Regions from separate parts of the Pseudoalteromonas sp. NEC-BIFX-2020_002 genome, predicted to be linked through region 2. Evidence: predicted binding sites of a transcription regulator. Region 2 holds the regulator's gene; each other region holds the start of a gene.
What was found. The regulator sigma-54, encoded in region 2, starts transcription at its own class of promoters, with help from an activator protein. The targets are predictions, from matches to a motif close to GTTGGCACGNNNNTNGNNT.
Positions count from the first base shown of each region.

Region 1: HJP15_RS18135 (TorF family putative porin) is a predicted target of sigma-54. The motif match lies at 4,013-4,031, and genes of this name have one in related genera.
Region 3: HJP15_RS16435 (PspA/IM30 family protein) is a predicted target of sigma-54. The motif match lies at 2,933-2,951, and genes of this name have one in related genera.
Region 4: HJP15_RS21835 (flagellar hook-length control protein FliK) is a predicted target of sigma-54. The motif match lies at 2,249-2,267, and genes of this name have one in related genera.

Region 1 is NZ_JABEPJ010000020.1:9,542-17,684, reverse strand. Features, by position in the region: gene HJP15_RS18155 (ABC transporter ATP-binding protein) at 1-62, opposite strand, end outside; gene HJP15_RS18150 (efflux RND transporter periplasmic adaptor subunit) at 62-1,228, opposite strand; gene HJP15_RS18145 (YIP1 family protein) at 1,280-1,990, opposite strand; gene HJP15_RS18140 (aldo/keto reductase) at 2,159-3,052, shown strand; gene HJP15_RS18135 (TorF family putative porin) at 3,235-3,912, opposite strand; gene HJP15_RS18130 (hypothetical protein) at 4,202-5,365, opposite strand; gene HJP15_RS18125 (helix-turn-helix domain-containing protein) at 5,514-5,714, opposite strand; gene HJP15_RS18120 (hypothetical protein) at 5,723-6,040, opposite strand; gene HJP15_RS18115 (AsmA family protein) at 6,380-8,143, shown strand, end outside.
Region 2 is NZ_JABEPJ010000013.1:1,162-9,304, reverse strand. Features, by position in the region: gene HJP15_RS14670 (calcium/sodium antiporter) at 1-497, shown strand, start outside; gene HJP15_RS14665 (KpsF/GutQ family sugar-phosphate isomerase) at 523-1,494, shown strand; gene kdsC (3-deoxy-manno-octulosonate-8-phosphatase KdsC) at 1,494-2,045, shown strand; gene lptC (LPS export ABC transporter periplasmic protein LptC) at 2,042-2,596, shown strand; gene lptA (lipopolysaccharide transport periplasmic protein LptA) at 2,586-3,119, shown strand; gene lptB (LPS export ABC transporter ATP-binding protein) at 3,116-3,841, shown strand; gene HJP15_RS14640 (RNA polymerase factor sigma-54) at 3,908-5,404, shown strand; gene hpf (ribosome hibernation promoting factor) at 5,434-5,721, shown strand; gene HJP15_RS14630 (PTS sugar transporter subunit IIA) at 5,726-6,178, shown strand; gene rapZ (RNase adapter RapZ) at 6,199-7,041, shown strand; gene HJP15_RS14620 (HPr family phosphocarrier protein) at 7,056-7,328, shown strand; gene mgtE (magnesium transporter) at 7,450-8,143, shown strand, end outside.
Region 3 is NZ_JABEPJ010000016.1:23,811-31,953, forward strand. Features, by position in the region: gene HJP15_RS16420 (LysE family translocator) at 2-628, opposite strand; gene HJP15_RS16425 (LysR substrate-binding domain-containing protein) at 723-1,601, shown strand; gene dusA (tRNA dihydrouridine(20/20a) synthase DusA) at 1,777-2,739, shown strand; gene HJP15_RS16435 (PspA/IM30 family protein) at 2,992-3,666, shown strand; gene HJP15_RS16440 (PspC domain-containing protein) at 3,677-3,883, shown strand; gene HJP15_RS16445 (hypothetical protein) at 3,893-4,216, shown strand; gene HJP15_RS16450 (copper chaperone PCu(A)C) at 4,305-4,823, shown strand; gene HJP15_RS16455 (DUF2333 family protein) at 4,832-5,818, shown strand; gene HJP15_RS16460 (TIGR04219 family outer membrane beta-barrel protein) at 5,822-6,598, shown strand; gene HJP15_RS16465 (TIGR03899 family protein) at 6,630-7,517, opposite strand; gene HJP15_RS16470 (SRPBCC family protein) at 7,486-8,016, opposite strand.
Region 4 is NZ_JABEPJ010000003.1:68,435-76,577, reverse strand. Features, by position in the region: gene HJP15_RS21835 (flagellar hook-length control protein FliK) at 1-2,179, opposite strand, end outside; gene fliJ (flagellar export protein FliJ) at 2,314-2,760, opposite strand; gene fliI (flagellar protein export ATPase FliI) at 2,760-4,094, opposite strand; gene fliH (flagellar assembly protein FliH) at 4,113-4,931, opposite strand; gene fliG (flagellar motor switch protein FliG) at 4,935-5,981, opposite strand; gene fliF (flagellar basal-body MS-ring/collar protein FliF) at 5,974-7,689, opposite strand; gene fliE (flagellar hook-basal body complex protein FliE) at 7,710-8,042, opposite strand.

The sequences.
Region 1 (8,143 bases), on a different contig from region 2:
AATATTTGATCACCCATTTTGTATTGCTTGTTAATGTGCTCAAGCTTAATGACCGCAGACATTATTTAGCATCCTTGGCGATAGATTGTTTAATTTTTACTGTATCGTTTTCTTTTAACTTACTAACAGGGCGAGCAGGGCCAATCACTATACGCTGACCTTTATCCAAACCACTAGTGACCGCTTGTTCAATATCAGATGAAATACCAACTTTTACGTACGTTTTAGTAACGGTGCTGTCATCATTTAAGCGCCACACAAAATATTTGTCATCTTCTTTTTGTATTGCTTCAATAGGTAGTTTTAAGCCATCAACCGCGATACTTGTCGCAATTTCAGCGCGACAGCTCATACCTGCATATAATTGTCGATCAGTGTTATCCAGCAATACTTTTACTCTGAATGAGAGCCCTTGCGAACCAACTTGGTTTTTAGCCGAAGTACCAATGTTAATGACTTTGCCAGTAAAAGGTTGATTTGGGTAAGCGGCTGCGTATATATCAGTATGTTGGTCGAGTTTAATGCCAGCAATATCGGTTTCATCAACTCTTAACTCAGCTAAAATAGCACTAGGATCAGCAACAAGCATAAGATCTGAGCCAATAATATTGGTTGTACCAGCAATCACAGTTTCGCCTTCTTTAATATTTACTGAGGCTAACAAACCGCTCATTGGGGCACGAAATACACTTTTACTGAGTCTATCTTCAGCAATAGATAGTGAAGCTTTAGCTTGATTATAGGCCTCACCTCGCGCTTCAATGTCTATTTTTGCAAGATCTCTTGCGTTTTTCAGATTTTCATACACTTCTTGACCAGCGAGGCCTACATCATAAAGCTCTTTTTGACGCTTTAATTGGCGTTCAATATTCAGCAGGCGAGTTTTACTGTGTTTAATCTCTATTTCGCTGGCACGTAAAACAGCTTTGTTACGTGTTACTTCTGATTCAAATGCGGTGGTATCAAGGCGCATTAGAATATCGCCTTGTTGTACACTCTGTCCTTCCTCAACAAATACTTTGTCTACACGGCCTGTTACCTCAGAGCGCAGCTGTACTTGCGTGTTAAAAACCAAGTTACCAGAGGCCATAATAGAATCTGCAATACTGCCTTGTTCCACGGTTGCAATGTTAACCTCGGCTAGATCTTCATTGCCGGTGATTTGCTTAGATACAATAAGAGCAATAAAAGCGCTGATCGCAAGGGTAACTATAATTGCTTTTTTCATTTTACTTCCTGTTAATACGCAATAGGCAGGCTATTACACCTGCCTTTATTTTTATACTAGAGCGATGATCGCCCAAATACCAAATATGACTACATTTGGTAAAGCAGCAAACAAAATAGCTTTATTCAAACTAAAGTTAGTCCAGCACTTTAAACCAATGGCTGCCAGTGCAATGCCCCAAACAGTAAATATACTAATGGCTTCTGTTAGCGAATAGAGAGAGTGACCAAGTGGTAGCCCTAAAATCAATTGATTAATCGAAGCGTAGTTAAAAATACTCATTGAAAGCTGATCCGTACTGGCTGTAAGTACTAAAGCTAATATACCCAAGCTTGAGATAACTGCTGGCATCATGGTCCAAACACCAAAACCATACCAAGCCCCATAGCTATGCTGAGCATCTGGATCTTGTTTGGAAACTAATAAATAGTAGCCGGCAATGAGCGCATTCATGATGATTATGGCAAAAAGGCCACCGCCAATTGCAAACCATACTTGGCTATCAATACTTTGCTCCATACTTTGGCGGATCATTTTTTGTTCACCAATCGTGGCATCAATACTGGCTGCGGCTACTTGCTCTTCTAGAATAAACTGTGAGTCCGCATTGGTATAAAATACGTATGTACTAATAACAAGTGCTGTAGCTATTAATGTAAAGGCAAGCCAAGACCAGCCTTTTGCGTCTTTTAAGCCATTAAAGGTTTTGCTTGGACTGATAAAAATATCAACACATGCTGATAGGGCGTTTGATGAGCTCATTGTTATTATTCCTTTATTAATCATTTATAGGTACAAATATTATTGCTATTAATACCTTATTAAGAGGGTAGAATAAAGCATAACTCATGTGTGATGAGAGTTAAATTGTAACGGCTTATTAACACAGGCTTAACGGCAAGGAAGTAAGCAATAACAGTAAGGTAAATTATGACTAACACAGAACGAAAAATAGATGAATTGGTACTTGGTTTTTGGCGGTTATTAGATTGGAAAATCTCTGCACAGCAATGCTTAAGCTTTCTAGAGCAAGCTATAGATGCAGGTGTAAAGCACACTGATCATGCTGATATTTATGGCGAGTATGGCTGTGAAGCGCAGTTTGGTAAGGTGTTGTTATTAAAGCCAAGCATTCGTGATGATATTAAAATTATTACCAAGTGCGGTATTAAGCCCGCATTTCCAAGCTTGGGGTTGGCGGGTCAGGCAAACCATTATGATTCAAGTGCGCGGCATATTATAGCTTCAGCGCAGCAATCCCTTAAGCATTTTAATACAGATCGTTTAGATGTATTACTTATTCATCGTCCCGATTATTTAATGAATGCCGACGAAATGGCCAAAGCATTTACTACCCTAAAGCAAAGTGGCGATGTGTTGGAATTTGGCGTATCTAACTTTACGCCATCGCAATTAAGCTTATTACAATCACGCTTGGATTTTGAACTAGTCACTAATCAAGTTGAGTTTTCACCCTATGAAATGAAAGCGCTGGATGATGGCAGTTTGGATCAATGCCAGCTACTTGATATCAAGCCTATGTGTTGGTCACCATTAGCAGGCGGGCGCATCTTTGCGGATAGCGATGATAAAGCCATTCGCTTGCGCCACGTACTTGAGCAAGTTGGCAGAGAAATTGGTGCAAGTTCAATAGATCAAGTTGTTTATGCGTGGTTATTAATGCATCCAAGCTCACCATCAGTGGTACTGGGCACGGGCAATATCAAACGTGTTGAGTCTGCGGTTGTAGCTAAACAATTAAAACTCAGCCGTGAGCAATGGTATCGGATTTGGCAAGGTTCAACAGGGCATAGTGTGCCATAAGTGCTGTAAGTTTTAAGCGCCCTGAGCGCTTGGTAAGCCTTGACATAAAATCTGAATTGAGTAGATTTTGGCTTACCGCTTACCGCTTACCGCTTACCGCTTACCGCTTACCGCTTACCGCTTACCGTGATCGAGAAAGGGCCTTGCGGCCCTTAGTGTTGCAGCAAGTAACACATTCTTTTTTATAAATTAAAATCGACAGAGTAAGCAACGTAAGCTTTTAAATCTGAGCCATCGATATCGTTATCAGACAGGCCAAGTGTAAAGCCATCTTTAGAGATTGAAATACCGTAGTCGATGATGTTGTCATCGCCTATAAAGTCACCTGAGTAATGGCCAACATGCAATGCCATTTCAGTCCCGTTACTACCAATAGCGAAGCCATAATCAGCGGTTAGGTATAAAGAGTCACTGAAGTCAGATCCATCACCACTTGCCGCGGACGTTGCCAAAATAGATGCACCAAAGCTGAAACCGCCCATGCTGAGGCTACCGTAAATTTCAGAAAAATCAGCGTCAGCAGATGATGCCGCATCAGGGTATGCGTAATAAATATAACCGACGTCATAACTGATATTTTCGTTAATATCGCCACCAAAGCCTGCATAAAAATCAAGTTCATAGGTCATTTCATCGGCCCAAGATGCATTGGATACCCAAGTACCTGCGTAAAAACCAGACTCGTTTACATAATCAATACCACCAGATATTGCAGCATCACCATTAGTTTGCTCTTGTCCACGCCATAAGTAGTTTGAAGTTGCTGCTACGTTAGCTGTTACTTCTGCATAAGCGGTTGTTGATGTTGTTCCCATTAATGCAAGCGCGCTTATAGCAATCACTGTTTTTAGTCTAATCATGTTTGGTATCCTGTTGTTATGCTGATTTATTGACTCGTAATTATTTTAGTTGGTTGCAGCCTATTAATTGGCGAGCCCTTTTAGTTGTCTAATAAGATATTAGCAGTGCTTGTGCCAAGTTGAATTGAAATTGCACATTTATATTTTTATCACTTTAAAAACAAAGAGGTGAATTTTTAGAGGGAAGAGGGTGGGTTGTATTAGGTAAGTATTACGCACTTTCTTGGTGCATAAAAAAACCCGCATGCACAAAACGATTGCAGCGGGTTTTTATCAATTTTAATGTAAATTAGCCAAAGATTGTGCGCATTAGGCTAATTGTTTCATTAACTCCACGGCCTTTTTGCACTTCGCTAATAATAGAATCACGTTTGGCACGAATATGCTCAGGCATATCCTCAGCAGCTAGAGCGCGATCAACTAATATTTCAGCTGATTCTTTACCGCGACGAACCTTTTTTGTGCCAGTGCTAGTTGCACGTTTAGGTTTGTTTAGTAGCTTAATGTAGTTAGAGTTCTCTGGTGTGTTTTTATCAGCATAATAAAATAAACAAGGCAGCAGTGCTTTAATCGCTACAAGCTGTTGGTCTAATTCACTTTCGCCATTTGCCATTTTAAACCAAGACATATTATTAATTGTTTGCACAATATCTTGCCAATAGCGTGCAAAGTCACGGTTATTTAATTTGGTAATAGCCAGAGCTGAACAAAGTGCATCTAAGCGAGTGTTATTAATTGGTGTAAATACATCAGGGCGACGCATTGCTAATAGGCGTGTTGCAGGTGCGAGAGTTGGTTTTTCATTACTTTCGTTAAACGCGAGTAAATATTTAACAACAAATTCTTGATAATCAGCTTCAGTTACTTCGCCTTCAAGCGGTATATGCGCGAGTGCATCATCAAATAATGCAGGCAGATCACCCAGCATCAAATGAAAACCTTTTGCGCTTTTTGTTGAACTAAACCATTCTACATCAAAATTGTAGTTACTAGGATCAAGAGACGAAGTGTGTTTACCGCTAAAAGCGAGTAAATCTTCAGGGATCATATCTTTTAATGTTTGTTCACGAATGCTTGCAATATAAGTTGTAAGGCGTAATTGCTCATCAAGCGCTAATACATCTTTATGTTGCTCTATAAAAACACTCACTACAGGCCAAGGGGCTACACGTAGAGTTTTTAACTGCAAAAAGCTAATCGCTGAAATTAATAAGTCATGGAGCTTTTTTAATACAGGTAATTGTGCGCTTTCAAGTAAGTCATAATTAATACGATCGCGACTAGCGTTGAGCAGTTCGTAACACCAACCTAAAAAGTCTTCAGGATGATTTTCTATTTTCACCGCCATTAGATTAAGGCTGAGCTCTGAAGCCTGCTTTAAGATATTTTGATAAATATGACCTTCTTGATCGCCTAATGCCATTTGTGAAGGTGAAATAAGCAGTTTTTTCATGCCGGACGGTACTCCAAGTATATACATTTTTTAGTTGTTTAATTTTAGCGCAAAAAGCCTAAAAACAACAGGGCTATGCATCATACCTAAGAATAAAGGGGATGCAATCTTGCTAATGCAAATCTACACAAGATTGCGTTTAAAGTGTTTAATCACCATCGTCAAGCGTAAAAAGATGCTCAACAGAGGTATTAAAGTGTTGTGCTATCTTCAATGCAATGATCACTGACGGTGTAAAGCGTAATGTTTCGATTGTGCTAATGGTTTTACGAGACACACTAATCGCATCGGCTAGTTCTTGTTGCGACAGTCCTGCAGCTTTGCGAAATTCAGCTATATGGTTGTGCACATTAACTCCTAATCACGGCTCTGCCAAAGCAATGAAGCGCCATAAACTAGGCACGTTATAGCCAAATAAAATGTCGCCATGACTGAATGTGGCACGTCACTGAGAAACGCTTCTGATGTGAAGAAAGTAAAACCCATGCTGCACATGAGTATTATGACTATATGCTTATAAGCAATGGTATCAATTGTATTTAGAAACTCATCTTTATAAGTGAGATTGCAATGCATCTTTCTGGTAAAACCGCCCTTCATTACAAACATAAAGAATGAGCCAAGAAAAGCAGCGCTTCCTGATAACAACAGCGGTACTGATGTATTGTCGAGCATAGGGTAACCACTGATAATTAGTAAAGTCACCCCCATAAATATAGAAAACTATGCATTATGACTCATAAATTTTTCTTCTGTTTTTATATCCTGTTGTTTCATAAAGTCCATCCTGTGAAAGTGATAATTTTATATTTTTGTAACCTACAGGTATCAATGTAACCTCAAGGTATCATTGGGTCAAGTTTTTTTTGTAACCTAAAGGTATCAAAATGTTTCAGTGACTATTCATGTCATTAATATAGACTGAGGAAAATTCATTTTTTACAGGCGGAGCAATGCTTTTGGGTCTTACTCCCGCTATTATAAGAACATCATTTGCACATTCGAAGGATCATCATGAAAACCCTACTCAAAGTAATTGGTGTAATAATCTTGCTGTTCGTAGCTTTAATCGTCGCGGCACCTTTTTTAATACCAACAGACGCAATCTTTAATAAAGTCTCGCTGCAGGTTGAACAAACCACAGGACGTACATTAACGATTAAAGGGGATAAAACATTATCGGTTTTTCCTTCATTAAAGCTTGAACTTGAAGATGTGCATTTTGCCAATATGAAAAGCGGCTCACGTGCAAATATGGCAAGTATGCAGCAACTTGCGATCCACATCCCATGGTTTTCATTATTTGGTGGTGAGCTGAAACTAGAGAAGTTTGTGATCAATGAGCCAGATATTCTACTTGAAACGGATAAAAACGGTAAAGCTAATTGGCAACTATTTGATGCGGTAGCAAAACCTGCTGAGCAACAGCAAAATGGTGATGCAGTTAAATTACCTGAAAATTTTGATATTTCGTTAGGGGAAGTGGCTATTTATGGTGGAAAGTTTGTTTACTTAGATGGAAAAACAGGGGTTAAGCAAGAAATAAACGACCTCGAACTAGCTATATTATTACCTTCACTTCATAAAACACTAGAAGTGAAAGGTGCCATTACCTACATGCAAGAACGTTTTGAGCTTGATGTGACGGTTGATAATCCGGCCAAAGTAATTAAAGGGGATACATTTAATGTAACCAAAAATATTACATCAAAGTTAGTAGATGTCGAATTTAAAGGTTCTATTGCAGGTCAAGGTAAGGATATTCAAGGTCAATTGGCACTTAGTGGTGACTCAGTTAAAGATATCGCCAAATGGCAAGGTGTTGACCTTAATGCGAAAGACAATGCCTTTAACGCATTTAGTGTTAGCGGTAAAATGCGTATGAAAGATGATAGGTTTAATTTATCTGAATTGATTGCTACATTGGATGAATTAGAGGTTAAAGGTAAAAGCGAGCTTAGCTTAGGTAAGCGTTTAGCTGTTAATGCTGATATAGATTTAGGCATGCTTGATTTAAACCCTTACTTACCTGAAGCGGTTGCTCAAACCGAAACTCCAGAATCTGCAAGTGATGCACCAGCACAGCCTATAGTTTGGGATAATACCAAAATGGATTTAAGTGGCTTAAATGCCCTTGATGCAAATATCGTGATCCGTTCAAGTGGATTAAAAGCAAATGAGATAAAACTTGGTGCAAACCAATTCACAGTAAACCTTAAAAATGCAGTAGCAAAAATTAGTCTTGATAAATTTGCAGCGTATAAAGGTAATGGCAAAGGCATAATAACGGTTAATGCAAAGCAAACGCCTTATAAAATCAGCACTAACTTTTCATTAGCTAAAATAGATGCACAACCTTTACTAACTGATGCCGCAGGTTTTGATAAATTGATCGGTAAGGGCTCACTTAATTGGGATTTATCGACGTCAGGGCAAAGTCAAAAAGACTTTATGGGGGCACTACAAGGTAAGTTAGCCTTTGAGTTTGCTGACGGGGCAATAAAAGGCGCAAATATTGCTGAAATGGTACGCAAAGGCAAAGAGCTTATAAAAGGCAACTTCGGCGCTGTCTCTGAAGGACTCGATACGGGCTTTGATAATTCACAGCAGACTGACTTTTCGGCGTTAACGGGTAGCTTTAATTTTACGAATGGCGTGGGTAAAAATACAGACTTGAGCTTATTGAGTCCATTGGTGCGCATTAGTGGTGAAGGGGATGTCAATTTGCCTGCTGCTACTGTTAACTATCGGTTAGTCACAGGTATCGTCGATTCACTT
Region 2 (8,143 bases):
TAAGCGAAGCATGTGAAGATGTGCCAGACAATGTAACAACTAAGTCGGCGCTTTTTTGGTTAGTCATTGGCATGATATTACTGCCAATCAGTTCGCATTTTTTAGTTGGTTCAGCCGTTGACATAGCACAGTACTTTGGTTTGAGTGACTTAGTTATCGGTCTAACAATTATTGCCATTGGTACAAGCTTGCCAGAACTTGCAGCATGTATTGCTGGTGTCCTTAAAAAAGAAGATGACTTAGCTTTAGGTAATATCGTTGGTTCAAACTTATTTAACATATTAGCCGTATTGCCACTGGCTGGTATTATAAACCCATCGATCATTGACCCTTCGGCAGCAAACCGCGATGCATTAATAATGATTGGTGCAACCATCGCATTAATTGCCATGTCCTTGAGTTTTAGAGGGTCACGACGTATTACTCGAGTAGAAGGTGGCATATTACTGGTCTCATTTTTAGTATACCAAGGTTATATTTTCAGCCAAGTTGCTTAATACACCTCATAAAATGGATAACACAATGACGCAGTTAAATTTTATTGAACAAGGTAAACGAGTCCTTGAAATAGAACGTCAAGCCCTTGCTGATATTGCTCAATACCTTGATCATAATTTTAATCAAGCCTGCCAACTAATGTATCAATGCAGCGGTCGGATTATTGTCGTAGGCATGGGTAAATCTGGCCATATTGGTAATAAAATAGCGGCAACGTTAGCCAGCACAGGTACCCCTGCTTTTTTTGTGCATCCAGGAGAGGCAAGCCACGGCGATTTAGGTATGATCACACGTGATGACGTGGTTATTCTTATCTCTAATTCAGGTGAAACCAGTGAAGTATTAAACATTATCCCGGTCATAAAGCGCCTTGGTGCAAAAATGATCGCAATGACCGGCAATCCTGACTCATCAATGGCTACATGGGCTGATGTTCACGTATGCGTTAAAGTAAGCCAAGAAGCATGCCCGCTTGGCCTTGCCCCAACAGCAAGCACAACAGCCACGCTTGCTATGGGGGATGCAATGGCAGTTGCCCTACTTGAAACGCGAGGCTTTACTGCTGACGACTTTGCACTATCACACCCTGGTGGAAGTTTAGGCAAACGCTTATTGCTGTGCTTAAAAGATATTATGCATTCTGGCAATACAACGCCTATCATCAAAGACACGCAATGTATTAAAGACGCGTTAATTGAAATGTCGGCTAAAGGCTTGGGCATGACCGCTATAGTTGATAATTCGGGTCAACTTGCTGGCTTGTTCACAGATGGTGATTTGCGCCGAATTTTAGAGCAACGAATTGATATTCACAGTACTTTAATTAGTCACGTAATGACCCGTTCTTGCACAACAGCTACAGCCGATATGCTAGCAGCCGAGGCGCTTAATATCATGGAGAATAAACGCATTAATGGCTTAATTGTCATTGATGAAAATCACCACCCTATTGGCGCACTTAACATGCAAGATTTGCTAAAAGCAGGAGTTTTATAATGCAATTTGCAGACTTATACCAACCACTTTCAGACGATGCGCAAACCCGCGCCAAAAAAGTTAAATTACTTATTTGTGATATTGACGGGGTATTCTCTGATGGCCGTATTTATCTTGGTAACCAAGGTGAAGAGCTAAAAGCCTTCAATACTAAAGACGGTTTTGGTATCAAAGCGCTTATCAATAGTGGTTTTGAAGTAGCCGTGATCACAGGCCGTCATTCACAGATAGTTCAGCAACGAATGACTAGCCTAACTGTACCGCATATCTACCAAGGCCAAGAAAACAAGTTGCACGCTTATCAAGAGCTAAAAGATAAACTCCAGTTAAGTGACGAACAAATTGCCTATATCGGCGATGACGGTCCTGATTTACCGGTCATGGAACTGGTTGGCTTTGCAGTTGCTGTAAATGACGCACACCCGCTAATTAAGCGACTATCACATTACACAACAATGCTACCCGGTGGCTTTGGTGCAGTACGCGAGCTAACCGACTTATTAATGCTAGTTAATGGAAAATCATTGACCAGTGAAGGGACTAGCTCATGAATAGTGCGCGTTTAATATTAAGCGTATTATTTATAGGTTTTATGGCGTGGTTGTGGCTCCCGTACTTTAGCCAAACAACGACCACGGTAAAAAATCAAGAAGATGTGATAGCAAAACCTGATTATACCGCGGTCGAATTAAAGCAAACCGCATTTGATGAACAAGGTAAAATTAGCCACAAAGTAACCGCAGCAAAAATGGAACTTTATCAGCAGTTAGGATTTACTTACTTTGAAAAGCCTATTTTTACTTTATATAATCAACAGCAAACGTGGCAAATCAATGCGCAAGAAGCCACATTATATGAAAATAACCAGTTGATTTTAGAAGGCAATGTTGTTGCTAAAAATCTCACAAACAACGCAATGATTAAGCATATTAATGCCGATAACATCTTGGTTGATATTGAACAACAAACCATGAGTTCAGAACAGCCTGTTGAATTAATCGGACCAAATTTAAAGACCACCGGACGCGGCCTTAGAGCCGACTTAAAAGCCGAAGTCGTAGAACTTATTAACCATACGCGAACCATATATTATGACCAATAAATTTGCTCACTTACTTGTAATACCTAGCTTGTTCATTGCCCTTTCAAGCTTTGCTGAAGGTACTCTTCCACTTGCAGACCAAGTATCGATAAGCGCTGATAAACAGCTTGCACAGCTGAAAAAAAATGTCGGTATTTTTGAAAAAAACGTAGAGATAATCCATGGTAATCGTCGTATCACAGCTGATCACCTAGAAGTGCACAAACGTGAAGATTTAGGTGATAATAAGCAGCTGCTTGTTGCCACTGGAAGCCCTGCATACTTTGAAGAAAAACAAACAGATGGCACAATTATGAGCGCCAGCGCCAATGAGGTTCGTTACGATGTTGATAAACGCTATTTAACTTTAATCGGTAACGCCCAAGTCACTCAAGCAGGTCAAAAGATTAATGCCAAAAGTATTACATACGACATGGACCAACAATTAATTAGCGCTGAAAAAGATGAAAATTCAGACGAACGAGTGCATACAATATTAGTCCCAGTAAACACTAAAAAAGATAACGAAAAAGGTCAGCCATGAGCACATTAAAAGCTGAGTTTTTAGCAAAAAGTTATAAAGGCCGCCAAGTCGTAAAAAATGTAGGCTTAGAAGTCAGCGCTGGTAGCATTGTTGGCTTACTTGGCCCTAATGGCGCAGGCAAAACCACCACTTTTTACATGATTGTAGGATTAGTGCCAAGCGACAAAGGTAAAATAAGCATAGATGATAACGACATCACCTTATTACCAATGCACAGCCGTGCACGTTTAGGGATTGGCTATTTACCGCAAGAATCTTCGATATTTCGCAAACTGACCGTTTACCAAAACCTGATGGCGATACTCGAAACCCGTAAAGAGCTAAATAAACAAGCTCGTGAAGAAGCGCTTGATGGCTTACTTGATGAATTTAGCATTCAGCACATCCGCGATAGTCAAGGTATGGCATTATCTGGTGGTGAACGCCGTCGCGTTGAAATTGCTCGCGCTTTAGCCGCAAACCCTAAATTTATCCTATTAGATGAGCCTTTTGCTGGCGTTGATCCTATTTCGGTGTTAGATATAAAGAAGATTATTGAACATCTTAAAAACCGTGGGATAGGCGTACTTATTACCGACCACAATGTACGAGAAACCCTTGATGTTTGTGAAAAAGCCTACATAGTTTCTCATGGGGAGTTAATTGCATCAGGCACTCCTGAGCATGTACTTGCCGACCAAACAGTCCGCGACGTTTATTTGGGTGAGCAATTTAGGCTATAAAGCCACGCCCGGCTAAGGTTCTGCTAGACTTAATTATGACAACAATAAAAGGATTGTTAGAGATACATGAGGCAATCACTCCAGCTGCGCATGGGCCAGCAACTTACAATGACACCACAGCTACAACAAGCTATTCGTTTGTTACAGTTGAGCACATTAGATCTTCAACAAGAGATCCAAGAAGCACTAGATAGCAATCCATTACTTGAGGTCGATGAAAATGACTTTGGTGATGAATCAGGTGGTAAGAACGAACAAAAACAAGATACTGATGATCAAACTGTCAGTGCCTCAGCTGATGACACGCCAAGTGAATACGAACAAGAAAGCAGTGAAGCGCTAGCAAAAGATACCGTAAGCGACGAAATGGCGATGGATGTTACATGGGATGAATACATGAGCGCCGCACCAAGCTCTTCATCAGGGCCAATGCCTGAAGATGAATCTATTTATCAAGGCGCTTCATCTGAAACCCTCCACGATCACCTTATGTGGCAACTACAGCTGACTCATTTTAGTCCGACTGACGAAGCTATCGCGATAGCCATTGTCGAAGCGGTTGATGACTCAGGTATTCTTACACTAAGCTGTGAAGACATTGCTGAAAGCCTAAACAAAGGTAATAACGAAGAAGAAATTGAACTTGATGAAGTTCAAGCGGTATTAAAGCGTATTCAGTTATTTGATCCGGTCGGTATTGCTGCACGCAGCCTACCTGAATGTTTATGTATTCAGCTAAATCAATTTGATCCTGCAACGCCTTGGATTGCCGAAACAAAAATGATTTTAACTGATCATATCGATTTATTAGCTAGTCGCGACTATCGTACTTTGATGAAAAAGACTAAGCTAAAGGAAGATGAACTAAAAGAAGTAATGACACTCATCCACAGCCTTAATCCAAAGCCTGCGGATACCATAGTTCGAGAAGAGTCAGAGTACGTTATTCCCGACGTGTCAGTGAAAAAAATTAAAGGCCGCTGGGTGGTAGAGCTCAACCCAGATAGCATGCCAAAAATTAGAGTTAACAGCCAATATGCGGCGATGTCGCGCTCAGTAAAATCGAGCACTGACAGCCAATTTATTCGCTCTCATTTACAAGAAGCTAAATGGTTTATAAAAAGCCTAGAAAGTCGTAATGACACATTACTCAAAGTAACTAACTGCATTGTTAAACAGCAGCAAGGTTTTTTTGAGCATGGCCCCGAGGCTATGCGACCTATGGTATTAAACGATGTTGCTGAAATGGTTGAAATGCATGAATCAACAATCTCCCGGGTAACAACCCAGAAGTACATGCATACACCACGTGGTATTTTTGAGTTAAAGTATTTTTTCTCAAGCCATGTCAGTACCGAAAATGGCGGAGAATGCTCATCGACAGCAATTCGTGCACTCATAAAAAAATTGATTGCAGCAGAAAACTCAGCTAAACCATTGAGTGATAGTAAAATTGCAGATATATTGGCAGAGCAAGGTATCAAAGTAGCTAGACGAACAATAGCAAAGTACCGTGAATCGCTAGCTATTCCACCGTCAAATCAACGTAAAAGCTTGATTTAAGGCGTAAAACCACAAGAAGGAAAATGCTTATGCAACTAAATTTAACTGGTCGTCACGTAGAAATTACTGATTCATTAAGAGACTATGTAAACAATAAGTTTGCGAAGCTTGAGAGGCATTTTGATCACATCAACAATGTCCATGTTATTCTTGACGTAGAAAAGCTCAACCAAAAAGCAGAAGCAACATTACATGTCAGTGGCGCAGAGCTATTTGCCTCAACGCAGCACCAGGACATGTATGCCGCGATTGACGGGCTCATCGATAAACTCGACCGTCAAGTTATCAAACACAAAGAGAAGCACGCTCGACACTAACACTATGAAACTAAGTTCACTTACTTGTCAGGACTGCAGTAAAGCTGCGGTCCTTTTTAATAGCAAAAAACGTATCCTCGAATTTATCAGCCAATTGGCTCATGAACGGCTTCCTCACTTATCACAACAAGACATATTGAGTGCTCTATTAAATAGAGAAAAATTAGGTAGTACAGGTATTGGCCGTGGTATCGCGATCCCGCATGGTCGTATGAGTGGCGCACAAGAACCACTCGCTTTAATTTTAGTAAGCGAACAACCAATCAATTTTGATGCCATTGATAATCGCCCCGTCGATATTTTTGTTGCACTCATCGTACCTGATGGTGACAGTGAACTTCATTTAAAGACGTTGGCTACAATTGCTGATAAACTCAACGACAAAGAGTTTTGTAAACAAATACGTAGCGCAAAAACAGACCAAGATCTATATCAAGTCATTGTTGAACAGTCGTAGTTAAAAGAAGGAGAGTTTACATGGAATTAATTATCATCAGTGGGCGCTCAGGGTCAGGTAAATCTGTCGCTTTGCGTGTATTAGAAGACCTTGGCTATTATTGTGTTGATAATATCCCTGTAAACTTATTACCGTCGTTAGTACGTAGTGTATCTGATAACTACGATAAGATTGCCGTCAGTATTGATGTGCGTAACTTACCCAAAGAACAGCAAGAGTTTAATGATATTCTTGAGTATCTTCCGGGGTTTGCAAACCCAACTCTATTTTATCTAGACAGTGACGACCAAACGCTCATTAAGCGCTTTTCTGAAACACGCCGTTTACACCCACTTTCTTTAGATTCACTGCCACTTGATTTAGCCATTAAACAAGAAAAAGTGCTCTTAGATGTACTTATCACTCGCGCCGACTTTATTCTTGATACAACCGATTTAAGTGTCCACCAGCTGGCTGAATCAATTCGCGAAAAAATCTTAGGCAAAAAAGATAAAAAACTGATCATTACATTTGAGTCATTTGGTTTTAAGCATGGCATTCCTAAGGGAGCTGATTATGTATTTGATGCGCGCTTTTTACCAAACCCACACTGGGAACCTGAATTAAAGCCACTAACAGGGCTTGATCAACCGGTAAAAGATTATTTAGCGAGTCACAGCATAGTGCAAAAATTCACATGGCAAATTCAAACTTTTATGCAAACATGGTTACCACACCTTGAACGCAATAATCGTAGCTACTTAACAATTGCAATCGGCTGTACCGGTGGACAACATCGTTCAGTGTATTTAGCACAAACCATTGGCGAAAGCTTTGCAATGAGCCATAGTAATGTAAAAATTCGCCATCGCGAACAAGAATAAACGAAGAGAAACCAATGCGTTTAGAAGATACATTTTTAATAGAAAATAAGCTTGGTTTACACGCCCGTGCAGCCAGTGTATTAGCGCAACTAGCCGTGCAGTTCGATGCCAGTATTACGCTTCATCAAGATAACAAAGAAGCCGCTGGAGATAGCGTATTAGGCTTAATGTTACTTGAAAGTAGCCAAGGAAAAGAAGTAAAAGTAGTGTGCGAAGGCCCCGATGCAGAACCCGCACTAGCGGCAATAGGGCAACTTATTGCACAGAAATTTAACGAGCAAGAATAGCTCGTAGTATCGCTTTACAAATTGCGATAAACTGAATAAGCATGTTGGTTATAACAATCAGCCTGCTTAATTATCGAAGTCTACCCTACCCTAAAAGTGTATTAATTATTTAAGGACGCCAATGCCTGAAGCTTTTGAACAAGATTACCCACTACAACAACTAAAACAAGTGACTAAGTCACTTAACAGTGGTCAGTTTGTTCAAGTTAGGCGTATGTTGGCAAAAACAGCTCCATGTGACACCGCATTACTGCTTGAGTCATCCCCCCATAAAACTCGTACCCAACTATGGCAACTAGTTGACCCTGATGTTCAAGGTGACGTACTCGAAGAACTCTCAGAAGATGTTCGTTTAGGTATTATCGCCCAAATGGAACCGGAGCATATTGCTGCGGCCACTGAAGACATGGGGCATGATGATTTAGGTGAAGTGCTAAGAAGCCTGCCTGACACAGTTTATCAAGACGTTGTTAGCGCAATGGATAGCCAAGACAGAGAACGCGCAACGCAAGCTCTTTCATATCAAGAGCGCTCTGCTGGTGCGCTGATGAATACAGATACCGTGACCATTCGTCCAGATGTCACTATCGACGTGGTACTTCGTTATTTACGCTTAAGAGGTGAACTACCAGAGGGCACCGATGACCTTTATGTCGTTGATAAAAACAACTGCTTTATAGGTGCCATGTCACTAACCACATTATTGACTAATTCGCCGGATAAGATCATTCGTGATTTTATGGATGAAGATTGTGAGTCCATTCCTATTTCAATGGATGAAACGGAAGTAGCCCAACTATTTGAGCGCCATAACT
Region 3 (8,143 bases), on a different contig from region 2:
CTTAAGTGAATAAATTAGATGTGTTTTCGATAGTTTGTTTTATTAACAAAACACCGAATGTAAAAAATAGGGCAGCTGATATTTTATTAAAGATATAAGTGAGCTTTTTAAGGTCAATTGATTTTGCTATACGTGTAAAAACGTATGTATATATGCTGTGCACAATAATCACATTGAATGAGAATATTAGTGATAAGAGAGCAGGTTTGTGAAAGCTAATTGTTTTAGTATCTAGGTATAAAGGAAATATAAAAATACAAAAGGCAAGCGCTTTAGGGTTCAATAAGCTGATCAGTATTCCATGCTTAAATGAATTAAGTTGTACGTCTTTTTTATGCTCTTTTGGTACGCTCGTTTGCAAACTGTTAAATGATAGATAGAAAAAATACAGTGAGCCAGTAACGCTAGTTACCAGAAGAGCAAAGTTTAATGTATTTGCTGCAAAAATAAGGATCAACGTTGCAAATGCAGCCACAAAAAAAATTCCAGTAGCGACCCCGAAAATACCCAAAAACGTTTTAGTTAACTTATAATTCAGCGTGTTGTGAATTGTAAATAATACCGCTGGACCTGGGCTTAAAACCGTTATCAAAGATAAAATAAAAAAGCTTATTAAGTATGTGTTCATTCTTACTCCTACTAGTTTACGTGGCTAGTCTATCTTGCTAGCATGGAATGATTAACAGTGATTAGGTGTTAACAGCTTTAACTGAGGGTTCATAGTGGATAGAATAAAAGCAATTAATATTTTTATCGCGGTATGTCGGGAAAAGAGTTTTTCTAAAGTTGCTAATGAATTTGAGTTATCACCAACGATGGTAAGTAAATACATTAATTTTTTAGAAAAAGAGGTGAATGTAAAGCTTTTGAGTAGGAGTACACGAGGTCAAAAACTAACAGAGGCAGGTGAGTTGTATTTGAGTAAAGCGGCAAAGTTATCTGCACAATATCAACAACTGATGCATGAGATGGAATATTTTTCAGGGGAGCCTCAAGGTCGCATAAAAATAAATGCTCCTGTGACGTATGGCACATACCAGCTAACTTATCTCATTAGTGATTTTATGGATAAGTATCCTGATATTCATATTGATTTAGAGCTTTCGGATTCATTGTCTGATGTACTGTTGGATGATTTTGATATGACCTTTAGGGTCGGTGAGTTAAAGGATGCATCTTATATCTCTAAAAAAGTCGATGAGCAACAACTCATATTTTGTGCTTCTCCTGCATATTTAAAAGATTTTGGTATACCAAATAACATTAATAATCTTGAAGCACATCTATTTTTGGGATTTAAACCTTGGCAAACACACTCTAGGTTGAAAAGAGAATTTCAAATAGAATCATTACGGATTGAAGATAGTAAATTTGTGAGTAATAGTGGTAATTGCTTAAGAGTTGCAGCCTGCCAAGGTAAAGGAATAATTCTTCAACCATCTTCACTGCTTAAAGAGAACCTAGATAATTCCACCTTGATTAGAATATTAATTGGAGAAGAACCTAACCCACGACCAGTTCATTTACTCTATCCAGCGAAAAAACAATTACCTCTCAAGATACGATTGTTTATTGATTTTGTTTCAAACTATCAGAGGTAACTGCATTTGCAGTATTTTAATTTGATCATTGCGAGATTAAAACAACTATCTGTCCAATCGTAGGTTATAAATTAATTTTATTTACCTTTTTAATTCTTGTATAATCCTCAAAAATCACCAGTTATTTCCCTTAGTGTTTACACTAATTTCTAATTTTATTTTTATAGGTAAACCTTTGATTTCTAAAAAGCTATCCGTTGCTCCTATGCTTGATTGGACTGATCGTCATTGCCGTACTTTTCATCGTAAAATGACAAAGCACACAGTGTTGTATACTGAAATGATAACTACGGGTGCTATTTTATTTGGCCGTGGTGATTATCTGCATTTCAATGAGCATGAAGGACCGGTTGCTTTACAGTTGGGCGGGTCAGATCCTAAAGCACTTGCTCAGTGTGCAAAATTAGCCGCAGAGCGTGGCTATGACGAGATTAATCTTAATGTGGGTTGTCCGTCAGATCGTGTTCAAAATGGTCGTTTTGGTGCATGTTTAATGGGTGAACCGCAACTTGTTGCTGATTGCGTAGCTGCAATGAAAGAGCAGGCTAATATCCCTGTTACAGTTAAAACCCGTATAGGTATTGATGAGCAAGATTCGTATGAATTCTTATGTGCTTTAATTGAGGCCAGTCATAATGTTGGTTGTGATGATTTTATTATTCACGCACGAAAAGCGTGGTTAAAAGGCTTAAGCCCTAAAGAAAACCGTGAAGTACCGCCACTTGATTACCCACGTGTTTATCAGCTAAAAAAAGACTACCCGCAATTACATTTAAGTTTAAATGGTGGTGTTAAAACGATTGCTGACAGTCAAGCACACCTTGCTCATGTTGATGGTATTATGATTGGCAGAGAAGCATATAGTAACCCATTTATACTCAGCGAAGTTGATGAAAAGATTTACGGTGACGGTAATTTCACTCAATCACGCCATGATGTAGTGCGTTCAATGTATGATTATATTGAATCTGAGATGCAGCAAGGTGCCAACTTTTGGCATATTGCGCGCCATATGCTGGGTATTTTTCAGGGCCAACCTGGTGCCCGTGGCTTTCGACGTCATTTATCGGAAAATGGCCACGGAAAACAAGCTGATTTATCTGTGATGGATAAGGCGTTAAGTTTTGTGCCGCAGTAAATCACTAATTTAATACCGTAATTAGTAGATTATAAAAGCCACTTTTTAGTGGCTTTTTTTGATCCTAAATTATGGTTAAAAAGCAACTATTTTAGTTTTTTTAACCATTTAATATTCAGCTCAAAGTCATTTTAAATTGTTATTTTTTTATTTAAGTTTTTGATATTATTTGGTTTTTATTTTATTCGAATAACATGGCACAAGTCTTGGAATCATTAAGTGGTAATCACCCATAATCAACAGGAGAAAGTCATGGGCTTAGTTAATCGTGTAAGTGATCTGATTCAATCAAATATAGTAGCTGCGCTAGATAAAGCAGAAGATCCGCAAAAGCTCTTAAACTTGCTTATTCAAGAAATGCAGCAAGCGCTTGGTGAGTGCCGAGCAACTGCTGCGGCAATTTTGTGTGAAGAAAAAGTATTGAGACGTCAGCAGACAGAAAAACAAAACAGTATTACACAATGGCAGGAAAAAGCGGAAATCGCGGTAAGTAAAGGCCGTGATGATTTGGCGGCTGCGGCTCTCAAAGAAAAGCAGCGAGTAGCGTCTGATTTAGCGGCAATTGAGCCTGAGTTAGTTAAACTGACCGACTCGCTAGAAAAATTGCAAGATGACGCTCAGCGTTTGCAAGAAAAGCTTGGCGCGGCTAAAGCAAAGCAAAGAAGCTTGCTGCAAGTACATAACGTGGTGAATGCCAGAGTGCGTGTAAATCATCAATTAAACAGTGAAAAAGTAGCGCATGCACTTTCACGTTTTGATGTTATTGAGCGTCGTGTTGATGCGATTGAAGCGCAGGTTGAGGCTTATGAAATCACTGATTCGGCTAATCAAAATACAACAGCCGATCAAATTGATGCATTAGTTAAAAATGATGCACTAGAGCAAGAGCTTGCAGCGTTAAAAATTAAAGTTAAAAAGTCAGCTTAGGAGTGTTGTTATGAATACTTATAATAGTCAAAAACGTTGGTATAAAGACCCATTAAATAAAAAAATATCAGGAGTGTGTAGTGGGTTAGCACGACGATTAGATCTACCTGTGTGGGTTACTCGATTGGTTACTATCTTAATGCTTATTCAGTTTCCATTAGTCATAGGTGCAGGTTATTTAATTGCCCATTGTTGCTTAGAAAGTAAAGTATATTAGGAGAGTGCCATGAAGATTGTTGCAGTTTGTCTATTAATTTTGTTACTTATGACATCAAGTCCATTTGAGATTATGCAGTTTGATTCATGGCAATTACCGCTATGGTTCACCGATCTCAGCTGGATAGGTATTGAGCTCGTAGGCGCACTTTTAGCCGTGCTAGCAGTTATTGTATGTATCGCATTGGTTGGTGTGGGGCTGTTAGGTGCTGGTATTGCAGTCTCTTTAGGATTGCTCATTGCGTTATTATTTGGTTCATTAATGATTGCTTGGCCGTTACTACTCATTGCATTTTTATGTTGGCTTGTTTCTGATAATAAAAAGGTGGCCTAACAACCACCTAAATACTAATTTTACTGACTATTTTTTCACAATTATGCTAAATTTAGTCAATAAAATGATTATCGTAACAAGGATTGAAATGACTCTTAAGCCATTACTTACAGCACTCTCTAGTGCTCTTTTAGGGATTAGCCTATACACCTCACCTGTTATTGCACATGCAGAACACCATCACGATACTGACAGTCATATTGTTGTAAATAACGCACAAGTAAGGGTTTTTCTACCTGCGAGTAAATCGAGTGTCGGTTATTTTAACTTGGTTAATCAGGGCGATAACGCAGTAACACTTACCAAGGCGAGTATTGAAAATTTAGGCCGTGTAGAAGTTCATGAGCACCAACACGTTAATGGCATGATGAAAATGAATAAAGTAGATTCATTAAAAATTAAAGCTCATTCACAAATCGACTTTAAACCGGGCGGTTATCATTTAATGGTATTTGAACCAAAAGAGCCATTAAAAGTAGGGCAAGAACTTAAACTCACGCTATATTTTAGCGACGGTAACCGTGTTTTCACTCAGGCAAAAGTGGTTTCGTTAGAGAGCCAAGCAGAACAAGCTGAGCAGTCTAAACAACACCATATGCATCATTAGGAGGTTAAATGTCACAACACAAAGGGAAAATTATCAGTGCGCTGATACTCGTGTTTATTTTATTTTATGCGACGGCAGTTTATTGGAGCGTTGAACCAGCCCGTATTGACATAATTACACACGCAAAGCAGCAAGCACAACAACGTGGTGAAAAGTTTGTTACAGGTTATACAACCACAACGTCATTAATTGAAGTTACAAGTACATTATTAAATAAGTCAGGTGGGTATTTATCGAATGATATGATGCCGCCGAGTGTGCTTATGGATAATATGCCAGCGTGGGAGTATGGTGCATTAGAAATGAGCCGCGATTTAGCGCTCTCAATGCGTAAAGATTTTAGTCGTTCGCAGTCACAATCAACAGAGCATGAAGCATTAAAAAAAGCGCAGCCACAATTTAATATTAGCTCTGAAGCGTGGGCATGGCCAAGCGCAGAAAGCGAATACCAAAAAGGGATCGACTTTTTATTGGTCTACCGTTCACAAATTGCAGATCAAAATGCGCGTGAAAGCCAGTTTTATTCTCGCGCTGATAACTTAAGAGGCTGGTTAAAAGAAGCTGAAAAACGTTTAGGTAGTTTAAGCCAACGTTTAAGTGCAAGTGTTGGGCAAGAGCGTTTAAATACAGATTTAGCCGGAGATAAAGAGGCACATCAAGCAACGTATGCTCCGTTACAAAGTCAGGTTAAAACATCGTGGTGGGAAATTGATGATGTTTTTTATGAGTCACGAGGCGCAACTTGGGCTTTATTACATTTTTTGCAAGCGGTAGAATACGACTTTGCTGATGTACTTGAGAAAAAAAATGCACGTGTTAGCTTGCAGCAAATTATTCGCGAGCTTGAGGCAACCCAAGAAACTGTTTGGAGTCCGGTTATTCTAAATGGTAATGGTTTTGGTTTTGTTGCAAACCATTCATTAGTGATGGCAAATTACATATCTAGAGCCAACGCGGCTCTTATCGAACTTAGCGAACTTTTAGCGCAAGGATAAAACATGAAAAAGTACTGTTTAGCTGCCGCCCTTTCGATGGCTTTCTTAGCACCTGTTGCCCACGCAGATACCATATTGGGTTTATACGTTGGTGTTGATGGCTGGCAATCTGATAATTCAGGTAGTTTTGCTGACAAAGGTAATACAGCACAAAACTTTAATTTTGAAGATGAAACTTTTGTTAGTTACTACGCAGCGCTTGAGCATCCTGTGCCATTAGTGCCAAATATTAAATTAAAGTATACAGAGCTGGAGCTAAATGGTTCTACTACGCTCGATACAGCATTTGAATTTAATGGCACAACATATAGAAATAATACAGTCGCAAGTACGATGAGTGACTTATCGCACATCGACTATATTCTTTACTACGAAATTTTTGATAATGACTTGGTATCTATCGATTTAGGTATAAACGCGAAGCAGTTTGATGGTGAAATTACAGTAAGCGGTACTGATAGTTCGAATGCTAATGATGTACAAGTCACTGAAAAAATAGATTTCTCAGGTTTTGTACCATTGGTTTACGGTCGTGCTGAAGTAGGCTTACCGTTAACGGGGCTTAGTGTTTTCTTCGAGGGTAGCTTATTAGCAATCGATGACAGTAAAGTGCAAGATTACCAAGCTGGTATTGCATGGGCGCTACTTGATAACTTAGCGGTTGATATGGATATTAAAGCGGGCTATCGCTCAATGGTCATTGAGCTTGATGATATTGATAACGTATATACTAATATCGACGCCTCAGGTCCATTTGCAGGTATTCAAATTCATTTTTAATCTCATTAGGGATTAAAATTTTAACGTGGCATTATTTTTTCGAATGCCACGTTACATCAAACTCCTCATCAAGCGCAGTATTTAACAAATTTTTGTAGCCCTTATTAATAGGCATATTTATTAATTTTCTTAACTCATCTCCAGTTTGTGTAAACTTGTAATAGCTAAGAACGAGATCGTTGCTTTTAGATTTAAGGATTACTCGTTGCGTTAAAAACGCTAAGTTCATTTCATGCCCTGCTTTGAGTGCCGGGGATTCAATCTCTTTTCGATAAACTAGGCCGATATCCATTAAAGTCAGAATGTCAGGAAAGCTAATACCCGCTCTACCAAGGTTGAGTGATACTTTGTTACCTTTACGAAGTAAATCAAATAACGACGGCTTTTTATAAAAACCAAGTAGAATTAAATGGCTATTATCTTTTTCATTAAAACCGCAGATCGCAGTACATTTTTGTAACGCATCGGCTTCTCGTTGTGTCATTTGCTTTAGCGTTTGTAGGCTTTTAATTGAAAAAGTGCCCGGAGATACCGTTTCACCGGCTAAAATTTTGGCCCATAGTTTTTGCATTGATTCGTTCGATGTATCTTCACAGAGTGCGATAAAGCGCTCAACCCAGTCGCTGTCCGGCTGCCCTTTACAGGTTACATCAGGGCAAAAGCTCATTGCCATAGCCATAATTGCTTCGATATTTTGCTGTTGATTTACCAGTAATAGCTGTTGACGATGTTGGGCGCGAGTAAGTATTGGATCTTCACTATTTACGTGATAAGCCAAAGGGGGACGTCCCTGCGGTCCGTAGCTATCCTCACTTTTTTGTGAAACTCGAACCGTGCTTGCCTTACGTATTGGGCAACCAAGCTTTGACTCAATTATATGAGCTAAGTTAATTTTCGCCTGTGCTGCTTGTATTGTCATTCTTGACCTCAATGTCTTGTATCGTCTGTAGTTGCACGACAGTTTTTAAATTGTTGAGCCCAAGTTCAACGGTATTAGTAAGAATATACTGACTTATTAACGCTAAGTATCCACCTAATATAGGTGTTGTTACTTCGCCAAGTAAAGTGCAAGAGATTAAATTATCATTGGCTTTGCGTGTAAAATTAATAGTCCCCGTGGCAATATGCTCTTCATTAAATAAAATATTTAAATGAATTGTTGATGGTGTAATGTTGGTGATTGTCATTTCACCGAACCCCCAGTTACTCTGCCAAAATTGATGGGCACCCACACCTGAACTAGGGTTTGAAACATCAAAAATAATGCTCGGGTCCACGGCTTCCCAAGGAGACCATAGTTGCCACTTTGAAAAGTCATTTATATATGGTTCAATAATCACCTGTTCAGCTTGAATTATTATGCTTTTATTTACTTGATACTGTTGTGGCAGTACTAGCCCTAATACCAATAACAGCATACAAATAACAAAAATAAATTGGGTAATTTTTTTTATGACTTTAATAATTATTCCTTAAATATATTTAAGCTATACGAGTATCAAGCTGCTGAACTTCGACTATAATATGTAAAATGCTATTTACCAA
Region 4 (8,143 bases), on a different contig from region 2:
CAAGGCGAATCTCAGCTTCTTTATTATTGATACTTAATAAGGCACTCACTCGCTCTTGCAATAATTTTGCGGCATCACTTTTCACTATGTTTAATGCTTGGAGTAATGTTGGATCCAAGTTCACTTGTTTTGTTTGCGACGTTGGGCTTGCCTGTTGAGCTTGTAAAACCTGCATATCTGTAATTTCTTGCTGATAACGCTGCTCACTACTTTCAGCTATTGGCGCTGCAAGTGTTGCGACCTGCCCTGTAATTTGTCCAAATAACTGATTGATACGCCCTACTGCTGACTCTCGCGGTAAAACCTGTTCTTTGTTATGACTTTCAAGCAATGCATCTTTTATCACTGCTTGTTGCGTCTCTGATTTTACTACGGCCTCTTGTGTAACTGACTTAATCAATGCCTCTTGCGAAGTCTGAGCTTTGCTAGCCTCTGGACTTGTTACAATGCTTGCAGCTGTACTATTTAAAACTTGAGCACTTTGGGGGGGGATCACTTTTTCTGATTTTTGAGTGTCCGCGGCCACGTGCAATTGATCAAGTTTATCAATAACCGCCGTTACATTATTTAATGCCGCGCCTTTTGGCTGTGCCGTTGCTAAAAACTGTTGTAATTGAGTCCTCAAGGCCTGCTTATCAGCATTATTTAACTGTCCAATCGCAACATCAAGCTCTTTACTTACTTTTTCTGATTGCGACATTAATAATGGTTTTTCAACTGTATTTTGAGCTACTTTTTCATTTTTGTTTACTAACTCAGTAATATATTGTTTAAAGGTATCAAGTTTAGCCGGCGTCACCCCCTCTTCAACTATCACAGCAGCTTGACTCTGAAGGGTTTTACGCTGTTCATCTGTTAGATTAGCTAATACAGGGTTACTTTTTATCTCTGTCGCTGACTGGCTATTAAGTAGTGCTTTACTTGCTTTTTCTATCTCAATATCACTTGGTAATATATTTGCTGCCTTATCCGCAATAGCTGCTTCCTTAACTAAATACTGTGAAGATGATGCCACCTGATTTTTAATTTCTTGCGCTGTATTTGTAAGATTGTTGCTAGTCATTACGCGTTTATCTAGGTTATTTGTAGATGTGTTATTTAGTCTATCCGCTGCGTTATTATCTTTATTAGGCACTTCAACTTTATTAGGTACTTCAACTTTCTGTGTTTTATCGCTTGGTAATATAGAAGCTGTCTGTGTCGCTTTATTTTCGGATACTAATGACGCTGTACTTTGTAACTTATCAAGAGGTATAGGCTTAGCATCTTCCTTAAGCACTAAACCACTTTTATTGTCAGCAGTGTTAGTCTCAACTTGATTTGAGTTGTGAGTTTTTCTTCGTTCAATCAATTCATCTTTTTCATTACTTACTTGAGCACTGACTGTTGGTGCATCTTTGGTGCCTATTGCTGTTATTTGCGGTTCTGCTTTTGCAGTTTGCGTTGTAGTATTAATTACATTTGCTTCGCCATTATTCACTACACCTTGAGCTGTGTTAACAGGCACGCTTTGCGCTGCATCGCCTTTCTCTTGAATATCGCCAACAATTGGTTCAACAGGTATTGGCGTAACAGTATCACCTGGTCCTTTATTTATCTTTACATTCAACTGCTTATCAATTGCCTCTGAAATGATAGTCTTCCCACTGATTACGGCTAATCTAGGATCAAGTAATTCACTAGTATCGTCAGCGGGTACAGGTTCAATAATAGGTGTAATATCGTCAATCGGGCGAGGCGCTTTAATATAAGGGATTGAAGGATCAAATTTTTCATGTGTTGCGCGATCTAGCAAATTTCCAATCGAGTTTGCATTGGCCACTTTTGGTGAATTAACTCGTGTATCGATGCTATTAGCTGCATTTATATGAGCAAGCATAGCGTCACCAGAACTATCTACTTTATCATCACTTTCAGCGCTGCTCGCTAGTATATCGCTTTCAATTAATGTAAGTTTTTCTTCGGCCGAGTTTGGTTTAGCTTCAACTGAGTCAGCCTTTGTTTCATCTGTCGCTCGACTAGCCTTCACCTTTAATGTATCAGCATGGCCGCTGGCATTTTGCAAAAGACTAAAAAAATCACTTGCTGTACTTTGCGGATCTTTGGCTTCACTGCCCTTTTTAGTTAGCTGGACATCTTGTTCAGTTGAAATGAGTACTGATAGATCACTAATCGCCATAATTCACCTACATAATAAGTGGCAACTTGCCGCCGCAGCTTGCCAGAATAAATACTTCACTGATAAATAAAGCAAGTTATGTGCCTAAGGTAAAAAAAGCAGAAAATAACTTAGCCTCACTATTACTGCACTCGTTATAAAGCGCGGCGCCTTTGATAAAATTGATTTGACGAAAATTCATCTAACATTTTCTGTTCATTTTTTTGAGCAATAACATTTGCTTTAAGTTGCTGTTTTTCTATTAATTTAGCTACTGCCTTAGCTTTAATTTGTTGCTTTAACCATAGGCTTTGTCGCTGTGATACAACTTGTTTTGCTGTATTTACAGTATTTGCTTGTTGGCGTATTGCTTCTTCTATTTTTGCGATAAAGGCATGATACTGACTAAAACCAGCACTGCTTAAACCTGACTGACCTTTTAAGTGAAGTTGTTGCGTATACTCCAACCGAAAGTCATTCAAACCTTGCAGCTTTTGTTGATTACTTTGCAGATGTTGCTGCGCCTGCAGATAATTCATCCTTAGTGATTCTTCTTTCTCAGTTTCTAGTCTAAGCACTAAATCAAGTTTATTTTTCGTCATTATGCTTGTCCTAATAATTGAGCCAGCCCTTGCAGACCTTCGTCATAGCTGATCACATCTTTCATGCCTTGTTGTAAAAAAGCGTTTACTCTTGGCATCATATTAATAGCTTGATCGAGCATCTGGTCCGTACCTTTTTGATATGCTCCTAAAGTGATCATATCTTTATTCTGTTGATACATAGAATAAACTTGTTTAAGTACTCGAGCTTGCTGCATGTGTGGCTCAGACACAACTTGTGGCATCACCCGTGAAATCGATTTTTCAATATCAATGGCAGGATAATGCCCACTGTCAGCGAGCTCTCGCGATAGTACGATATGCCCATCTAAAATCGCGCGCGCAGCATCCGCAATAGGATCTTGCATATCATCGCCTTCACTCAGCACAGTAAAAAATGCAGTGATAGAACCCTGCCCTTCGCCACCATTACCAGCGCGCTCAACCAAGGCAGGTAGTTTCGCAAATACTGATGGTGGGTAACCCTTTGTGGCAGGCGGCTCACCAACCGCTAACGCTATTTCACGCTGAGCCATTGCATAACGCGTAACAGAATCAAGTAATAGCAAAACATTTAACCCTTGGTCGCGAAAATACTCCGCGATTGTGACGGCACTTTCGCACCCTTTTAGACGCATTAAAGGTGACGAGTCGGCTGGCGCTGCAACCACAACTGAGCGCTTTCGTCCCTCGACGCCTAAAATTTCCTCAATAAATTCTTTAACTTCTCGTCCACGCTCACCAACTAAACCAACCACAATCACATCAGCCTCAGACCCTCTGGTCATCATCCCTAGTAATACTGATTTACCGACACCAGAACCTGCAAACAAGCCCATTCGCTGGCCTTGCCCTACTGTAATAATTGAATTTATGGCACGCACCCCCACATCCATCGGTTGACTGATAGGTCTGCGAGATAAAGGGTTTATCGAATTTTGTGCAAATTTAAGATGATGTTCAGCATTGATCGGACCAAGTCCATCTAATGGGCGGCCTAATCCATCGACAACTCGCCCAAGTAGACACATTCCAACTGGAAGTCCGGTTTCATTAACTTGAGGTATTACTCGTGCGCCAGGTAGCACCCCTGAGATGTGATCATTAGGCATGAGATACAATGTTTGGTCGTTAAAACCCACAATTTCTGCATCAACAAAACCATGCATGGTTTCAATTTTACACTGGCTACCTACTGGCGCGCGCAAGCCTTTTGCTTCTAAAGTTAAACCAACAACACGCGTTAAAATACCTGCGACCGCAGGGACTGGTACGTGAATATGCTTTTGATATTTTTGTAAACGTTCACTTAAAGGGCGCGATTGACTACTCATAGCAAGCCAGTAATATACTTAGATACCACTACTATGCAAAAAGCTATCCAACGTTTCTTTGACGCGGGTTTTGACTGTCATATCAATTGATGATTGTGCTGTTTTAACTTGGCAACCACCACGTTCTAAAGTGGGCTCTGGTATTAGTTGCCAACCACTCACTGCCAATGCCTCTTCTGTGTAACTATTTTTAATAAGCTCTATGTCTTCTGGGTTTAAATGAATACGTATATTCGGTTGCTCTGTACCCAGTGCATCTATGCATTGCTTTAAACTATGAAGAACAATATCTGGTGACGTTTTTATTTCTTGATAAATAAGCGCTTGTGCAAGCATTACTGCTAGTTGCACAAGCTGTTTTTCAGCTGCGTCATCTACTTTAGCTAATGGTTCACTCAAACTATCTAGTAGACTTCGCAAGCTTGTTAATTGCTCTTCAATTAATGGCTTTACTTCCTCTTGACCTTGAGTTTTACCTAACTCTACGCCTTCTTTGTAACCTGCTTCTTTTCCTTCACCGACGCCTTTCTCAAAACCATCAATATAGCCTTGCTCATGACCTTGTTTTAAACCTTCTTCGTAAGCGTCTTGGCGAATACGCTCTAATTCTGCCATCGTTAACGAAGGGAGTTCAGGCTCTTCAGGTTCAACCTCTGGCTCACTCCTTTGTTGCTCTTTACGATACAGATCAGCAAGCGGTGTACCAAAAGCAGTTGAACGTCCATCATATTTACGCGTATCTTGCGTTACATCTGGAATTGGCCAATTTTCTAATAATTCATCAACCGCTTCTCTTGCATGAAGCGGACGACCTTGATTTGAGCGTGAGTTACTCATCGTTTATAGGAACTCCTCGCCACCGCCACCGCCGAGCATGATTTCACCTGAATCAGCCAAACGTCGCGCAGTTGATAATATTTCTTTTTGTGCCGCTTCAACTTCACTTATTCGCACAGGTGCCATCGCTTCTAAATCATCAGCCAGCATTTCTGCCGCACGTTTAGACATATTACCCAGAATTTTCTCTTTCAGTCCTTCATCTGTGCCTTTAATTGCTTTCATCAATACGTCTTGCTGCACTTCTCGAAGAATGGCTTGGATACCACGATCCTCAACTTCCATTAGATTTTCAAACACAAACATAAGATCTTGGATTTGTTGTGACATTTCTTCATCATGCTCACGTATTGAGTCCATTAACTGACCTTCAACATTCGTATCAAGGTAGTTCATAATATCAGCGGCTGCTTTCAAGCCACCCATTTTCGCAGCTTGCGCGCCAGCTTGACCAGCAAATTGTTTCTCCATGATTTCATTCAATTCTTGCAATGCTGCTGGTTGAACTTCTTCTAAATTAGCAATACGCATGGTTAAATCTAAACGCACTTTTTCAGGGAATTGCGCTAATATTTCAGCTGATTGTTCTGGCTCTAAATACGATAAAACAATGGTTTGAATTTGCGGATGCTCGTTGCGAATAATGTTAGCAACTTGCTTTGAGTCCATCCACTTAAGAGAATCCAGACCTTTAGCACCTGATCCCATTACAATTTGATCAATAAGACTTGCCGCTTTATCTTCACCTAAGGCTGCTGTTAATGCTTTTTTAATAAAGTCTTCTGATTGGAAGCCTATCGTGCTAAAGCTTTGGATTTGCTCTATAAACAAGTTATGTACTGCGCTGATTTTAGCTTGCGATAGGTCATCTACCGCAGCCATTGCCATACCCACTTTTTGAACTTGCTTAGGTTCAAGATGTTTTAATATTTGCGCAGCATCTTCTTCAGATAAACTCAGCAATAAGATTGCGGCTTTATCTACACCGTCTAATTTATCAACATCAAACGCTGTTGGTAGTTGTTTTTGTTCTTGGTCTTGATCAGTCATCTTCTGTTAACCACGCTTTCACAACTTGTGAGGAGAGTTCAGGTTCATTAGCTACAAGGGCACGTACAGCTTTGAGCAAGTCCTCGTCGCCATGTAGGTCTGGTAACTGTAGTGTACCATCACTTGAGAAGCCAACCGAAGCAGAATCAAAATCTTTATTTAGCATATCCAGCGTATTGTCTCCAATATCTACACCTGAACTAAGTGCGTCATCGTCATACTCTTCAAGCGTATCATCTGGGTAGATTAAGCGTTTAAGCATTGGTTTAACAACGGCCATTATAAGCACAACAATGACTAAGAAACCGAGCACTAAACGAACGATCTTCATAAACCAGCTTTGCTCCCAAATTGGTACTTCAATCGCTAACCCCATTTCCTCTCGAACAAAAGGAACGGTCACAACTTCAAGCGCATCACCTCGTTGTAAATCAAAACCTACACCACCTTGCAATAAACGACGAATATTTGACAGCGCTTCGATTGAGCGAGGCACCATGGTCGTTTCACCATTTTCCCCTGCTGTTGCTAAGTAATCTACCGCAACAGAAACACTGATACGACGTATCACACCTGTTTGCTGACGTTTATGAGAAATTGTGGTATCTAATTCGTAATTTCTTGTTGCTTCTTTATGACTACGACTTGGTGAAGTGCCTGAGCCAGCTCCGCCTTGACCTGCTACTTCTGGTATGTCTGAATTTGCAGGAGGTTGGTTTGACAAAGCACCAGGTATGCCGATTGCAAGACCACCGATGTTACTTTCTTCAAATGTTGTTTCACTTCTCACTGCCGGTAAATCAGGATTATAACGTTTTTGGGTTTCTTCAATTGAACTGAAATCCATGCTTAAATCTACTTGCGCAGTATAATTGCCCAAGCCCAGTACCGGAATTAGAATGCTATCAATTTTTTCGAGGTATTCCTGCTCACGTTTGCGCTCTACTTCATATTCTTTACGTGAGCGTGACGCAAGTGAACTTTGTGAACCAGAATTTAATAATCGACCATTTTGATCTGTAACTGTAACTCGTGCAGGTTCCAAGCCTTGAACCGCTGAACCTATAATATCAACAATAGAATCAACTTCTTCACTACTAAGCATACGTCCACGCTTAAGTGTTAGCACAACGGTTGCTGATGGTTTTTTCTCACGACGAGCAAACACATTTTCTTTTGGGATGGCTAGTAATACTTTGGCGCGGGTAACATTTTTTAGTTCTTCAATAGTTCGTGCAAGCTGTTGCTCACGACCGTGCTTTAAACGTTCACGCTCTAAACGTTGGCTTACACCAAAACCCATATCTTGCATGATAATATCAGTACCAGAATTTGGGGATTGCTCTAACCCTTCTCGAGTCATTAATAATTTAATGCTTTGATATTCGCCTTCTTCAACAGAAATAACGTTACCATCGAGCTGATATTCAATTTTTTGTGCATCTAAAAAGTCGAGAGTTTGGATAAGCTCTTCTGTTGGCATTTTTCCAAGTGGTCGCATATCTGGTTGTTTTGCCCAAATAATCACAAAAATTGCAATCGCAAGACAAATAGCTAAAGCAATCAGCAGTGTTGCTTGACGTAATATATCAACACCATTAAGAGCACTTAAATAGCCTGACTTTTGTTCTTGTTGCTCTTCACTATCGTTTTGGTCGATACCGCCACCAGCTAAAGCAAGATCTGTTGATTGATTAGATTGCGCCACAATAATTCTCCACTACCTAGTTAAACAGGCATGTTCATGATTTCTTTGTAAGACTCTACAAGCTTATTACGAACCTGAACGGTCGCTTCAAAAGCGACAGATGATTTCTGTGATGCGATCATCACTTCAGCTAACGAAACACTGCGGTCCCCCATTTCTAAGGCCGTCACCTTTTGTTTCGCTTCTTTTTGATGGCCATCGACCGTATTTAACGCGCTAGTAAGTAAATCACCAAATTGTGCTGATGACGTTGGTTGCGCTTCAGTTGGTATGTTATTTACTTGATTACCACGGCTTGTTTCAAGAGCCATGGATTGCATTTCTTGGAATAATGCACTGTTTTCAATTTTCATAATGATCTCTGACGATACAATTTACTTATAACTAGATAAAGCACAAAACGTGCCATAAAATAGTCATTTAAATACAGTTAGTTACGGTTTAATTTAACTTG